One region of the Cytobacillus sp. Bva_UNVM-123 genome, then DNA from elsewhere that is predicted to be linked to it. Evidence: predicted binding sites of a transcription regulator. Region 1 holds the regulator's gene; each other region holds the start of a gene.
What was found. The regulator Rex, encoded in region 1, represses fermentation and respiration genes when NADH is low (regulators of the CRP and FNR family bind a similar motif). The targets are predictions, from matches to a motif close to TTGTGAAATATTTCACAA.
Positions count from the first base shown of each region.

Region 1 (3,652 bases):
TTCATCCCCTTGTGGACGGTCAAGAAGCTCCATTCTTTCAAGCTGTTTTCTTCTGCTTTGAGCCCTTTTCGTCGTTGAGGCACGAACTAAATTTCGTTGAATAAAATCTTCAAGCTTAGCTACTTCTTGTTGTTGCTTTTCATAAAGCTTCATATCGCGCTCATAGTTTGCTGCCTTCAGTTCGAGATAAGCACTATAATTTCCGATATATTTCTTTATTTGTTTTCTTGATAATTCATAAACTTGCAAGACGACCTTATCTAAAAAGTATCGATCATGGGATACGATTAAAATAGCACCGTCATATCCTTGTAAATATTGTTCTAGCCACGATAAAGTATCAATATCAAGATGGTTTGTCGGCTCATCCAATATTAAAATATCAGGTTTTGTCAGTAGTAGCTTACCGAGAGCAAGCCTTGTTTTCTGCCCACCGCTCAATGCTGCTATTTTTGTATCATAGCTAAAGGATTGAAAGTTTAAACCATGGAGAACAGAGCGAATATCTGATTCGTATTGATAGCCCCCTTGTTCTTTAAATTGAAGCTGTCGGGTGTCATATTCAGATAAAATTCGCTCATATTCTTTATGATTGGCAATTAAATCAGGATCTGCCATCTTTTCTTCAAGCTTACGCAGTTCTTTTTCCTGCTTTTTTAAATGAGCGAAAACGGTTAACATTTCATCCCAAATAGAGCGATCTGATTCTAATCCTGTATGTTGAGCGAGATACCCAATTTCTACTTCTTTTGGCTTGATAATTTCACCCGCATCATAAGAAACTTGTCCAGCAATTATTTTTAATAGGGTAGACTTACCGGCTCCATTACGGCCGACAAGAGCAATTCGGTCTCGATTTTGTACTTCTAGCTTAATATTCGTTAAAATAGAATCGGCGCCGAAGTTTTTTTCTAGCTGATTTATTTGTAATAAAATCATTTCTTTCACCTCTATACTCTAGAGATAGTGTAACCTATTCATATATGTAGGGCAATAAAGGGATGCCTGCGGGTAAAAAAAAAGATATGTGAAGAAACATACATAGCTTTCACAATTGGATAAAAATAGTGTATGATTTTAAAGAGAGGGGTTTTTATATGGCGGATTTTACACATTTTAATCAAGAGGGTAGAGCTAAAATGGTAGATGTCAGTGCTAAGCCTGAAACATTCCGAACCGCAATAGCTTATTCTAGTATTACTGTAAATAAAGAGATCTATGAAAAAATTACATCAAACAAAATGAAAAAAGGCGACGTTCTTGCGGTTGCTCAAGTAGCTGGTGTCATGGCTTGCAAGAAGACATGGGAGCTAATTCCAATGTGTCACCCAATCCCATTAACAGGTGTGGATATCTCCTTCTCATGGGAGCCACGTGAAGAAGAGTATAAATTGATAATTATGGCATCCGTGAAAACAAAAGGAAATACTGGTGTGGAAATGGAAGCGCTAACAGCGGCTTCTGTATGTGCTCTAACAGTTTATGATATGTGTAAAGCTGTTGATAAAGGGATGATTATTGGTAAAACCTATTTAGTAGAAAAAACTGGCGGCAAGAATGGTGATTTTAAAAGAGAAATTCTTTAATAAAATCAGTGAGAGAGGTTTATTTTGTGCTCAAGAAAATAAAACTCTCTCTCAAAACGATTGAAGAATTTAGCTTGTATGTAATTGAAGGTGAAGATCTGACGGAATTATGCCAAGGCAAACTTATTTTTCAACGCTGCATTTGGGAGAGGGGAAAATGGAATGGCAAACGAGACAATTAAGATTCCACAAGCGACAGCAAAAAGACTTCCACTATATTATCGTTTCATCAAAAATTTGCATGCATCAGGCAAGACTAGAGTTTCATCTGCGGAGCTAAGTGATGCAGTGAAAGTTGATTCAGCAACGATTCGAAGAGACTTTTCATATTTTGGTGCACTAGGGAAAAAAGGCTATGGCTATAATGTCAATTATTTGCTATCGTTTTTCCGAAAAACATTAGCACAGGATGAACTTACGAAAGTGGCACTTATTGGGGTAGGTAATTTAGGAACAGCCTTTCTAAATTATAATTTTCTTAAAAACAATAATACAAAAATTGAAGTAGCATTTGATGTATCTCCTACTAAAGTTGGTACAACGATCGGGGATGTACCAATCTATCATATGGATGCGCTAGAAAAGATTATCGCTGAGCATCAAATAGAAGTAGCGATTTTAACAGTACCAGCTCTAGCTGCCCAACCGATTGTTGACCGAATCGTGCAGAGTACGATTAATGGCATTTTGAATTTTACACCTGCACGTCTCTCTGTACCACCTACAATTAGAATTCATCACATTGACCTTGCTATTGAACTTCAATCACTTATCTATTTTTTAAAGCACTATCCTTCAGAAAAAGAGAATTAAAAAGCGCAAATTTCATGATAAAGGTAGTAAATGGTAAATGATTTTCCCATATAAAAGAAGAGGCTGGGACATAACTAAATTTCCACTTTGTAAAACCGAATGATATTTTAAGGAACAACGTACCAAAAAAGTAAAAACCGAACTATTACGAAGTACTTAATTGTCTTTTCGTAAAATAGTTCGGTTTTTTTATAGGCTAAAATATTTTTGTCCCAGCCTCTTCATTTTTTTTGTTGATCATGTTTCATTCTAAAATGCAAAGCGATCAAGCGCAAACCTGAACCGATATCAAAAGTTGCCAGGATAATAAGAAAATAAGTAAAAATCCCCCACCCTTGCTCTCTCTCTATGTATTGAATAGCAATATAAGTGAAGAGGATGCCGAGTATAATATAAAAAATACCTGAAACTAATGGTGACCTTCTCATAAAAATCCTCCAATAAAGGCTTGAAATTGTTCCATTTTCTTTAACCAGTTTTCAATTTTATCTTGATTAAACTGAATCAAGACGACGAGCGTATTCATTGCTGTATGGGCAAAGATTGGCACGATAATCCGCTTTGTTCTCACATAAAGGAAAGCAAACGTAAAGCCCATCGCAGTGTATAGAAGAATATGTTTGAAATCAGTGTGGGCAATAGCAAAAATAATCGAGCTAATAAGTCCTGCAAAAAAGAAATTTAGTCGTTTATATAATGTACCAAAGATAATTTTTCGGAAAACAATTTCCTCTAGAATTGGCCCGATGATCGAGCTGACTAGAATGACAATGGGAGAAGCTTCAATAAGTCTTAAAATGTCTTGCGTGTTTTCAGAACCCATTTCAATCCCAAGCAATCTTTCAATATTGGCGGCAACCAATTGGGCTATCATCGCTAGAAATACACCGCCAATTGCCCATGCAACTGAAGTTAACGGAGAAGCTGAATCTCTCATTAAGTCTTTATTCGTCATTTCCTTACGGAGCAATAGCAATGTAATGATTAATGTAACGGAAAAGCTGAAAACGATCCATGCTGTAGCAGCAAATAATCTCATTTCTTCAGGATTTTGACCAAAAAAGGCGCTTACAAAAATAATTAGTGGCACAGCGACCAAACTGGAAAGATGCATCGCAATATAGGCAATGAGAATAATCCAATAAACTCTTTTCAATGTTTGTTCTCCTTACAATAAAATCAAATTTTCTAGGCAAAAAAACTAATGAACTAATCTTTATCACAGATTAACGGGCTGTAACACCCCTACTTCC
Region 1 covers NZ_CM177772.1:843,385-847,036, forward strand. Annotated here, with positions in the region: gene KDN24_RS04185 (ABC-F family ATP-binding cassette domain-containing protein) at 1-939, opposite strand, end outside; gene moaC (cyclic pyranopterin monophosphate synthase MoaC) at 1,098-1,586, shown strand; gene KDN24_RS04195 (redox-sensing transcriptional repressor Rex) at 1,749-2,399, shown strand; gene KDN24_RS04200 (YdiK family protein) at 2,621-2,827, opposite strand; gene KDN24_RS04205 (CPBP family intramembrane glutamic endopeptidase) at 2,824-3,555, opposite strand.

Region 2 (3,652 bases), 330 kb from region 1:
CAGTATTGCTATTACTTGATGGGTTTATTCATTTTCTCCTCGTTTTTGAGTATGACATATTGATGAGTTATGCTGTTACAGCCATCATTGTTTCTTTTATTGTAATGGCTAAAAAGAAAGTCGTTAAATGGATCATAGGAATTTGTGTGTCCTTGCATTTATTAATTGTTGCTGGACTTTCGATATCAACACATCTGATGATTAACGACCCTGAGCTCAAACAAACCTTCATTGAGGAAATGGCTAACATTTCACAGATTTATTTATATGGTAGCTGGTTTGAACAAGTGCAAATGCGCTTCACTGGGTTTTGGGGACTTCGATCAGAAGCCATTTTTGTTATTCCAATGAATATTCTTTTATTTATGTTAGGTGTTTGGTTTGTTCGTTCAGGCATTTTTGCAATGGATGAAGAGGGGAAAAGAAAGAGAAAAAAACTTCTCGTTATTGGATTAGCGCTGGGAGTGCCTTTAAATGCTCTTACCTTTGTTCCTTTTGAGTTTCTTGGTGTTATCGTTCGATACTTATTTGCGCCATTATTATCTATTGGCTATCTTGCACTTTTTGCGATAATTCTTGAAAAAGCAGAAAACTCTATGATTCTTGCCCGTTTAGAAGAAGTGGGGAAAATTGCTTTAAGCTGTTATATTCTGCAAAATATTGTCTCATCCATTTTATTTTACGGATGGGGATTTGGGTTAGGCAAAAACTTTAGTGGGATGAAAACCTTCATTATTTATATAGGCATTTGCTTATTTATGGTTCTCTTTGCAAATATATGGCTGCGGTTCTTTAAATTAGGTCCTGTTGAATATGTTTGGCGTTCATTAGGAAATTTACCACTAAGAGGAAAGAAGCAGGGAACTGAACAATTTAAAGCTCAATAATGAAAAGAAGTAGATAAATAGGTGGAGGAGAAGTAAGTGAAAGAAAAAAACGACTTTACTGACTCGTGGTGGTTCCTTATAGTATGTGTTTTTGCAGTAGGGATGCTCGCCATATTTGGCAGTTAACGTCTATTCGAAATCAATATTATTCAAAAGGATATTTTGATAGAGCTGTACAATAATAGGCATTATTGTACAGTTTTTTTATATCTAACATGAAGTATCTAGCTTTTGAAATGTCTGACAAATTTTTGTATGAATCCGAGAGTATTGTAACTTCTTGTAGCTTTTTGTAGAACAATTTATATGATGAAATAGAAAATATAAGGAAATTCTAACGTTACCTTATATAACCTAAAAAGTTCCGCTTAATATTGTGGAGTTTTTTAATTTATTTATTTGTGAATATGTTCACAAATAAACATGGCAGAAAGCAGGTGAATTTTTTTACACTGAATCATTTTTAGCGCGAACAGTTTTTTGCTTTAGAACAGCAAGGCTGATTAATCATTTCTAAAAATTCTCGAATTGATTGGAGGTAACACGTATGTTTTGGCTGCAATTTTTGATCTTGCTAGGCTGTATTTTTATCGGTGCCCGATTAGGAGGTCTAGGTTTAGGGGTGATGGGGGGAGTTGGACTGGCAATTCTCACATTTATATTTGGTTTAGAGCCAACCTCCGCACCTATCGATGTTATGCTGATGATTTTAGCTGTAATTACTGCAGCTGGTGCATTACAGGCTTCTGGAGGAATGGAATATCTTGTCTATTTAGCAGAAAAAGCATTACGGAAAAACCCTAAATATATTACTTTTATAGCACCTATCGTTACTTATATTTTTACATTTTGCGCAGGAACAGGTCATGTAGCTTACTCAGTATTACCAGTCATTGCTGAAGTTTCAAGAGAGTCTGGTATCCGGCCTGAAAGGCCAATGTCCATTGCGGTCATTGCCTCGCAGCAAGCAATTACAGCAAGTCCAATTTCGGCTGCAACCGTCGCATTATTAGCTTTGTTAACAGATTTCCAAATTACCTTACTAGATATTTTAATGATTTGTATACCGTCCACATTTATAGCATGTATGATTGCCGCATTTGTCGTTAGTAAAATGGGGAAAGAATTGCCTAACGATCCGATTTATTTAAAACGATTAGAAGAGGGGCTTGCACCAATCAAAAAAGATAAAAAAGAATATGTCGCTACAGCAGCTTCAAAACTATCGGTTTCATTGTTTTTATTAGCAGCAGTATTAGTTGTCCTTCTCGGTTCATTTGAAAATTTACGGCCTAGCTGGATCATTGAAGGAGCAGTTACTCGGATGTCAATGCCAGTTGCAATTGAAATAGTCATGCTGACAATTGCTGCTCTTATCATTATTATTTGTAAACCTAAGGTTGAAGAAATTGTTTCTGGAAGTGTGTTTAAAGCCGGAGCCGCAGCAGTTGTGGCTATATTTGGGATTGCATGGATGGGTGATACCTTTTTTAAAGGGAATGCAGAATTTATAAACGGTTCGATTGCAGATCTTGTAACAGCAGCACCATGGTTGTTCGCTATTGCTTTATTCGCGCTATCCATTTTACTTTATAGCCAAGCAGCAACTGTTCGAACGCTTATGCCTTTAGGGATAACGTTAGGAATAAATCCAGCGTTATTAATTGCCATGTTCCCGGCGGTAAATGGATATTTCTTTATTCCAAACTATCCAACTGTCGTAGCAGCGATTAACTTTGATAGAACAGGAACTACCCGAATCGGTAAATACATTTTGAATCACAGCTTTATGGTGCCAGGGCTAGTAGCAACGTTTGGCGCAATTGGAATCGGTATATTACTAAGTACTATCTTACTATAAAGAAAACATATAGATATGTTCGCCCTTTTCAACCTGATTTGAGGATGAAAAGGGCTTTTTGTCTTCACATTTTCTACGAATGATTGTTGATTAATTATGACAAATTAATCTAACATTGTGCTGTAAATGGAAAAACAACAAAAGTCAGACTTCTTACACCTATGGCTTCATTCATTTTGTCAAGGAGAAGCCGTTATCGTTAAAAGATAATAGCTCCTCCCTTACGTATTTATAAGATGGAATACCTACATTTGTGAATGTTTTCACAAATGTAGGTAAGCTTAGTTGTACTTTACGCAAATTGCCCTCCTATTTAATTATCGAATCTTTAGCTTCTAAATAAAAAACTTCAATAAATTTTTTTATGTTCAATCTTGAAGGAACATTGCATGTTGCTTTTCCATCTAACTCCAACATCTTCATTCGCACTTGGGAAAAATCAAAAAATTTTGATGCGTAATTTTCAAATATCGGATTCCCATAGTCAGTTAATCCAATAGAGGCAAGATTATTTAATGCTTGGTGTATAGCTCTGCGAACTCTTTGTTCACTCGCCTTTGCTTCTTTATTAATACAATTACTATTATTGAATGACTGGCAATGCTCATAAGCAACTTGTTTAAAAAGCTGTTTCAGAGAAGGAAATTGAAATTTCCCGTCGCATTGATTCTCCAATTCAAATAAATATTCAATAATATTTAGTAAGTCATAATATCCACTGTCACCAACAATTCCTAATTCCATTAATATATTATTCCCATTATGTATGATTCCAGATGAATGAACTTCCTGCTTCGGTTTCGTAATCGTATTCGACTCAATCGATTGCTCCACAACGGTTCCATGATGAAAGTCCGTTAATGATATTAATGATTGTTGAATGTTTGCAATAGATTTTGCTCGT
Region 2 covers NZ_CM177772.1:1,176,346-1,179,997, forward strand. Annotated here, with positions in the region: gene KDN24_RS05670 (DUF418 domain-containing protein) at 1-887, shown strand, start outside; gene KDN24_RS05675 (anaerobic C4-dicarboxylate transporter family protein) at 1,435-2,748, shown strand; gene KDN24_RS05680 (hypothetical protein) at 2,920-3,048, opposite strand; gene KDN24_RS05685 (response regulator) at 3,058-3,652, opposite strand, start outside.
Region 2: the regulator Rex is predicted to act here: its motif matches at 1,287-1,304, upstream of KDN24_RS05675 (anaerobic C4-dicarboxylate transporter family protein).

Region 3 (3,652 bases), 2.1 Mb from region 1:
AAAGAGTCCTTTCGCAATTTTCGCTCTTTAAAGAGCTAAATGATTCGGAAATGGATAAAATCGTTGATATTTCAATCACAAGGGAATGGAAAAAGGGCAGCCATGTCTTCATGCAGGATGACCCGCTTGAAAATGTGTATTTCATAAATAGTGGTAGAATTAAAATATATAAAAGTGATATTAACGGCAGAGAACAAATTGTTACAATTGCCAAAAAAGGGGAAATGTTTCCCCATGTTGGTTTTTTCCGTAAAGGTGGCTATCCTGCTTTTTCAGAGGTTCTAGAAAACTCAACTTTAATTGTTGTGCCTATTGATCATTTTGAGAAAGTTTTGATTGATAATCCCGAGCTTTGTATTAAAGTTTTTAAAGTACTCGGAGAGAAAATTATCGATCTACAAGACCGACTAGAAGAAAAAATTCTTAATAACACATACGAACAAATTATTAAACTTCTTGTCCGCTTAGCAAGAAGTCACGGACAAAAACTGAATGATGAAACATATCTTTTAAAAGCCGAATTTACGAATAAAGATCTTGCCAACATGATCGGAACGACAAGAGAAACGGTTAGCAGAACTTTAACTAAGCTGAAAAAAGACAAATTGATTGAAGCAGACAAAGCTGGGAATTTTATCATTAATCCTGATAAACTATTCGAAGAAATTATATAGCTTGAGATGAACAAGACATTGTGGCTATCAGGTTATCCAAAAAAGATTAATAAGGTGCAAAAAGCAGGTAGATAAAAACATTCCGTTTTATCCACCTGCTTTAATTTTGAGAATTTAGAAATAGCTTTATTTATTATACATGTGATAGTTGAAGCATCTCTGCCATATCTTCTTGTGCAGTGCCGATAAGCTTTAAATTAAATGTTTCTTGAAGAACAGACAATACTCCTTCTGAAATAAATTCTGGTGGCTTTGGCCCAATGCGAATATCTTGAATTCCTAAGCTAAATAATCCGAGAAGAATGGCAACCGCTTTTTGCTCGAACCATGAAAGTACAATACTGACAGGTAGTTCGTTAATCTCACATTCAAATGCGTCAGCTAATGCTTTTGCAATTTTTACTGTTGAGCCTGAATTGTTACATTGACCTAAGTCAATATAACGTGGAATTTCTGTACCTGGTACAACGCCATAGTCAACATCATTAAAGCGGAATTTACCACAAGAGGTCGTTAGTATGACTGTTTCTGGAGGTAATGACGTCGCTAGCTCACGATAGTAGTCTCCACCCTTCCCTGGTGCATCACAGCCTGCGATAACGAAGAAACGCTTAATCTTCCCTTCTTTAACAGCTGCAATTACTTCAGGAGCTAATCCTAATACTGTTTCATGATGGAAACCTGTAAGAAGTGTCTCCTCAGATTCAATATTCGCTTCAGGCAATTCAAGTGCTCGATTAATTAATGGACTGAAATCATCATTTACAATTTTTATGACATTTTCAAGACCAGCAACTTCATAAGTGAACATTCGATCTGCGTATGACCCTTTAATTGGCATTACACAGTTCGTAGTGGCTAATATGGCCCCTGGGAATTTTTCAAATAATCGACGTTGATCATACCATGCTTTCCCAATGTTCCCTTTTAAATGGGCATATTTCTTTAGTTGTGGATACCCATGTGCAGGCAGCATTTCAGAATGCGTATAAATATTAATTCCTTTACCTTCAGTTTGTTTCAACAGCTCCTCTAAAGCGAATAAATTATGTCCAGTAACGACGATGCATTTACCTTCAATTTTGTTTTGAGAAACACGAATAGGCTCAGGTATTCCTAATCTTTTCGTATGTGCCTCATCCAACATTTCCATCACTCTAACAGCTGAACTGCCCACTTTCATTGCCATATCAATATGCTCTTGAACATTAAAGTTGGAGTTTGTTAATGTCATATATAAAGCTTCATGTGTTGTCGCATCAACAAATGGATCTGTGTAGCCTAATTGGTTAGCGTGAGTGCGATATGCTGCAATTCCTTTTAATGCAAAAATGATCGTATCTTGTAGACTCGCAATCGTTTCATCTTTTCCACATACACCAACTACTTTACATCCCCCTGTTGGTGTTTGTTCACATTGGTAGCAAAACATTATGTATCTCCTTCTTTCCATCGCTTTTTACATTGTTCAGCTTACATTCCAAATCACGCATTAAGTGTGATTCAGATCACTCCTGCAATAGTTGTCAAAAATCGTTCAAAAAATTATGTCGAAATTTTAACAACGAACAAACGCCTAATAACCTTCATATAATGGAATGAAATAAATACTCAATAGAAGTGTCAGAAAGGAGCAATGACAGTGAATAAACGAAGTAAAGGTGAAAATAGTGAGTCATTTGGAGATCTAATGAAGTCAATGAATCAATTATTCCATGAAAAGCCTGTAAAAGGTTTTTTGCAATCAATAGATGAATTTTTTAAAAATCCTTTCCCCATGTCAGCACCATTTCAAGTAAACACGCAAGAAACAGTAAATGAATATGTCATAACTGCAGAGCTTCCAGGTGTAAATCGTGAACAAATTCAAATAGATGTATTGGAAAATTACATGACGATTTCTGTACATGCAATTGAATCATTCACCGAGGAAGATGATAACAAAAACATCGTCAAGAGAAGACAATCCATGCATAAATCATCACGAACAATTGCGCTTCCACAACCGATTTTAGAAAACAAAGTAAAAGCCTCTTACAAAAATGGGCTGTTGAAAATTCGAGTTCCGAAGCAAAAAGGGAAGCAAATTTCTATCGGTGGTACTGAATAAAAAATAGGGGCTGACCACTATACAAGTGTCAGACCCCACATAATCTTTATTTTGAAGTATTCAGCCAGCCACTAAAATAGCCTGTCGGAACATTGAAATAGGATTTCGCGAAGCGAATGAATTCTTGTGTATCCACTTCCTTATAACGAAAATGCTCATAATAGTCAGAAAGAAATTGCATACTTACTGTTTTTACATCATCTCCCTTTTCTCTGTATTTATCCTTCATGATCTTTAGCAATTCAACGGCAGGCTGTCCATATACATAGCCGGAATTTTTCAATTGATCCAATGATACATTTGAATGTTGTCTTCCTAGCTCTAGCTCTCTAATAATTTGTAGTCGCCGATTCGACATTCTGAATGCCATATATTCCGATTCATTTTTATCGATATAAAAATACAATGAGGTCGCAAATTCTGTAATCCCTTCGTCTATCCATGCTTCATGATATTGATCATTTATAACGACCCCGTAAAAATATTGATGTGCAATTTCATGAACGATCGAAATATTATAAAAATGAGTATCCTGGATATAAGGATTTATTGTGACGATCCCGGGGTATTCCATAAAGACTCCATTATCAAGGATAATATCTAATTGTTTATGAGGGTATTCTCCGATATTTTCCTGATAAAATATCAAGGCGCTTTTAGCTAAATCTATTGTATCATCAATATTTTTATCATGATCTTTTTTTGTAAATAAGCGGATATTTACTCCATCATTTGCATTTGTCTCATACATGTCCATGTTTTTCATAATCGCGATGAAAAAGTCCCTAACTTTGTTTATTTTTACTGTTCCTTCTGTTTTGCCAATTTCTGCATCTCGAGCAGCCGTCGAAACGAAGGAATAGCCTTT
Region 3 covers NZ_CM177772.1:2,938,973-2,942,624, forward strand. Annotated here, with positions in the region: gene KDN24_RS14700 (Crp/Fnr family transcriptional regulator) at 1-674, shown strand, start outside; gene hcp (hydroxylamine reductase) at 808-2,106, opposite strand; gene KDN24_RS14710 (Hsp20/alpha crystallin family protein) at 2,311-2,784, shown strand; gene KDN24_RS14715 (ABC transporter permease subunit) at 2,831-3,652, opposite strand, start outside.
Region 3: the regulator Rex is predicted to act here: its motif matches at 2,222-2,239, upstream of hcp (hydroxylamine reductase).

Region 4 (3,652 bases), 880 kb from region 1:
AGATTTATCTTTATACTGTAGGTCGCCGAAACATATGTTAAATGCAAAGGTAATGGAAAGTGGAGAAGTTTTGGTCATTTTTCAGGATGAACTTGAGGAACAATTAAAGCATGATCATGCTCTTACACTTGAATTGATGAAATATATTAATCTACAATATCAGAAAACACAATCTAAATTTCGAGATCTTGTTCTTCACGGTAAAAAGGGGGCATTATACTCCACCTTAATTAGACTTTCTAATAGTTATGGGGAAAAATCTGAGCAAGGTATACTGATTAAAACACCATTAACAAATCAAGAGCTTGCTAACTTTTGCGGGACATCGAGAGAAGTAGTTAATCGAATGCTTGGTGATTTACGCAAAAATAAAATTATTTCCATTGATAAAGGATTGATTACGATTCATAGTCTTGCCTACTTAAAGACTGAGATTGATTGTGAAAACTGTCCAATTAACATCTGTAATATTGAATAAGTTATTCCTCTCCTATATGATAATAAATGATAAATAAACGGCCCTCTAATTGTTAAAAGCTGACAATTTGGGGGCCGTTTACTTTTCGTAAGCTTTAAAAATTTAGCTTAATAGTTCCATTAACATGACGAGAAAAAAGATGGTCGCATTAACTATTTCAAAAATTCCCAACTGCATAATCGTAATTTTCTTCCCATAAAAATAAACAGCCCTTAATAAGCTTGGAAGAAACGCAAGTGCAATTAACCAATGACCTGTTATTGCCCACATGATTAAAATGACTGTATGATATATCCATGATACCCATTTATATGTTTGATTTTTTTTCTCTCTTATCATTGTTTTAACATAAAAAGTACAGCCGATAAAAAACAAAATGGATGTAATGAATGCAAGCAGCGCAGGCGAACTAATTTCACCGTTAGGCAAATAACTGCTTGCTAGACCAGCAATCGCAAATACCAAAATGGCGCTTAAGTCATTTCCTAATGCTCTTTCATTATTACTTGCGGAATAATAGGCATTAATAAGAAAAAACGGAATCATCGCTAAACCAAAAATAACGATTGAAGGCCTTGAAAATAACGGAATCAAAAGCAAACTAATTGCAGGAACTAAATAAATGACAGCCCACTTCGCATAATACCGCATTTTTTTCTTTTTAAAAAGCAGCAGCATTGGATATGTGGCTAAATATAAAAATAGCCAGCCAATGAAAAAAGCTAGATGTGACCATAAAAAACTAGTGGCTGCAACCCCAAGCCAAAATGGGATAATAAGCATTGCCCAAGCACCATGTTGTTTCGGCATACAAAGGTTCATAATCATCCCTCCATAAAAGATGCTACCTATACTATAAACAAATTTTTCGGTACTTCGAGTGAACCTCATCACAAAAATAAATAAAACCGTAAAAATGTGACGGTTTTTCAACAATACATGTTTCTAGTTGCAATTATTTATTAAAAATGAACATATCCATTTGCTGCTTTGTTCATCATGAATATCAAAAAAAGGAGTAGAGGGAAAGCGATCTTGCAATTCATTTACATTCTTGTCCCAAAATAAGACAGCATGAATATTCGTCAGCTGATCTAATAACTCATGATCCTTATCTGTTCTTAAGATTACAACTTTTGGATAATTCTCAAATTTATGTCCTTCTATCAGGATAATATCCGGTTGGAATGGACGAAGAACATCAATTTGCTCATTTAATGTCCAGCTTGGCTTGTCTGCCTGTAAAAGTAAGCGTCCATCCCCTTCAACGATCGAGGCACATGCACCTGCGGAAATATGCTGATTTGAATCTTTATTTACTACCATATCAGGTTTCCCACCATGACCATGATGCTTTATCGTTACAATTGAAAAGTCCCTCGCAGTGAGAAGGGCTATTATTTTCGTAGCAAGTGTTGTTTTCCCACTATTTTGATAGCCTACGATTTGAAAAATATAAGGCTTTACCACGGCCATTTGCTTCCATCAAAATCTTCTAGCATTAATAAATCTACCTCTGTATTCGCTTCATAGCCTCTCGTTCCACCAGGTAATATCATTAAAGAATTTGCTCCGGCAAGACTCATAACAACATTTGATTTATCCAACCCGCTTGGAGTAACTTGTAAACGACCATCCACTATGGAATAAGCACTTCTAACAAAACGGGTAAATGGATTAGCCTTTAAAAAGTCAACTTGTAAAATTGCTTTTTCCTTTCTTAAATGAGGCTTCTCAGCGAAAAGCATTGTACGAATAATCGGTCGACAGAACAGTTCAAAACCTACATAACATGCAGAAGGATTACCTGATAAGCCAAACAATAACTGTCCATGAAGTTCTGCAACAGTTGTCACACTACCAGGGCGCATAGCTACTTTGTTAAAAAGTACTTTTGCCTGTAGCTTTTCATATATAGCAGGTAAATAATCAAAATCACCGACAGAAACGCCACCAGTTGTAATCAATATATCTACTTTACTTAATGCTTTTTCAACAGCCTCATAACAAGTATCAAAAACATCTGGCAGCTTTCCGAAATATTGAACTTCAGCTCCTGCACGCTGAATTTGGGCAGAGATCATATAGGAATTACTATTTCTAATTTTTCCAGGCTCTAAAGGATCATGAACATCCAACAATTCTGTACCAGTCGCAAATAAACCAACAATAGGCTTTTTGGCTACAGGAACTTTTTCATAGCCAAAGGTTGCTAGAATTGCCTGAATACCCGGATTAATTTTTGTTCCTTTTTGTATAAGAATATCACCTTTTTTAGCATCTTCTCCTGTATAGCTAACGTTGTCACCAGGTTTATAAGACCGTTTAATGGCCATATAATTTTTTCCTTCTCTTTCAAAGGTTTTTGCAAGCTCAAGCATAACAACAGCATCACATTCAGCCGGCATTTGTGCACCTGTCATAATCCGAACTGCTTGAAAAGGACCAACTTGGGCAGAAGTAACCATACCAGCTCCGATATGATCAATTACTTCAAATTCTATCGGATTCGCTTGTGAAGCTCTTAATGTATCGATTGTACGAACTGCAAATCCATCATATGGTGCACGATCAAAATGAGGTACATCACTTGTCGCTGTAATATCTTCTGATAAATATCTACCATAGCTTTCATTTATAGAAACATATTCGATTTTTCCACCAATTGAGAAATCCATAATCCGCTTAACCGCTTCCCCAACTGGGATTGGTATTCTTCTTTCTAGCATTTTACCAACTCCAAACAACATTTTATAGTATGTATGAATGTATAATGAACATTTATTTCACTATATAGAAATGAATTGAACTACCTTTATATTATATATGTACTGGAAATGATTCAACATGATAAACATCACAAATTCACTTTCATACCTTTTTTTTCAAAAAGCCGACAAAAGTGTGATGGCGGTCACCTAATTGAAAGTAAATATCATTTATCATTATGATGTAACGAATATATTAGGAGGTTCCTTTAATATGAATATTCCATTTTCGGAAACAACATTAGTTAAAGATATTGTCAATGAACTACCAAAAACAAGTGATGTATTTAAGCGCTATCGAATAGATTTTTGCTGTGGTGGCAACATTCCATTAATCCAAGCTGCTTCTGAACAATCGATTGATGTTGCGCAATTGCTCGAAGAGCTGAAAGAAATTTTCGTGAAA
Region 4 covers NZ_CM177772.1:1,720,557-1,724,208, reverse strand. Annotated here, with positions in the region: gene KDN24_RS08415 (Crp/Fnr family transcriptional regulator) at 1-478, shown strand, start outside; gene KDN24_RS08410 (YwiC-like family protein) at 581-1,300, opposite strand; gene mobB (molybdopterin-guanine dinucleotide biosynthesis protein B) at 1,424-1,954, opposite strand; gene KDN24_RS08400 (molybdopterin molybdotransferase MoeA) at 1,942-3,207, opposite strand; gene ric (iron-sulfur cluster repair di-iron protein) at 3,461-3,652, shown strand, end outside.
Region 4: the regulator Rex is predicted to act here: its motif matches at 1,357-1,374, upstream of KDN24_RS08410 (YwiC-like family protein).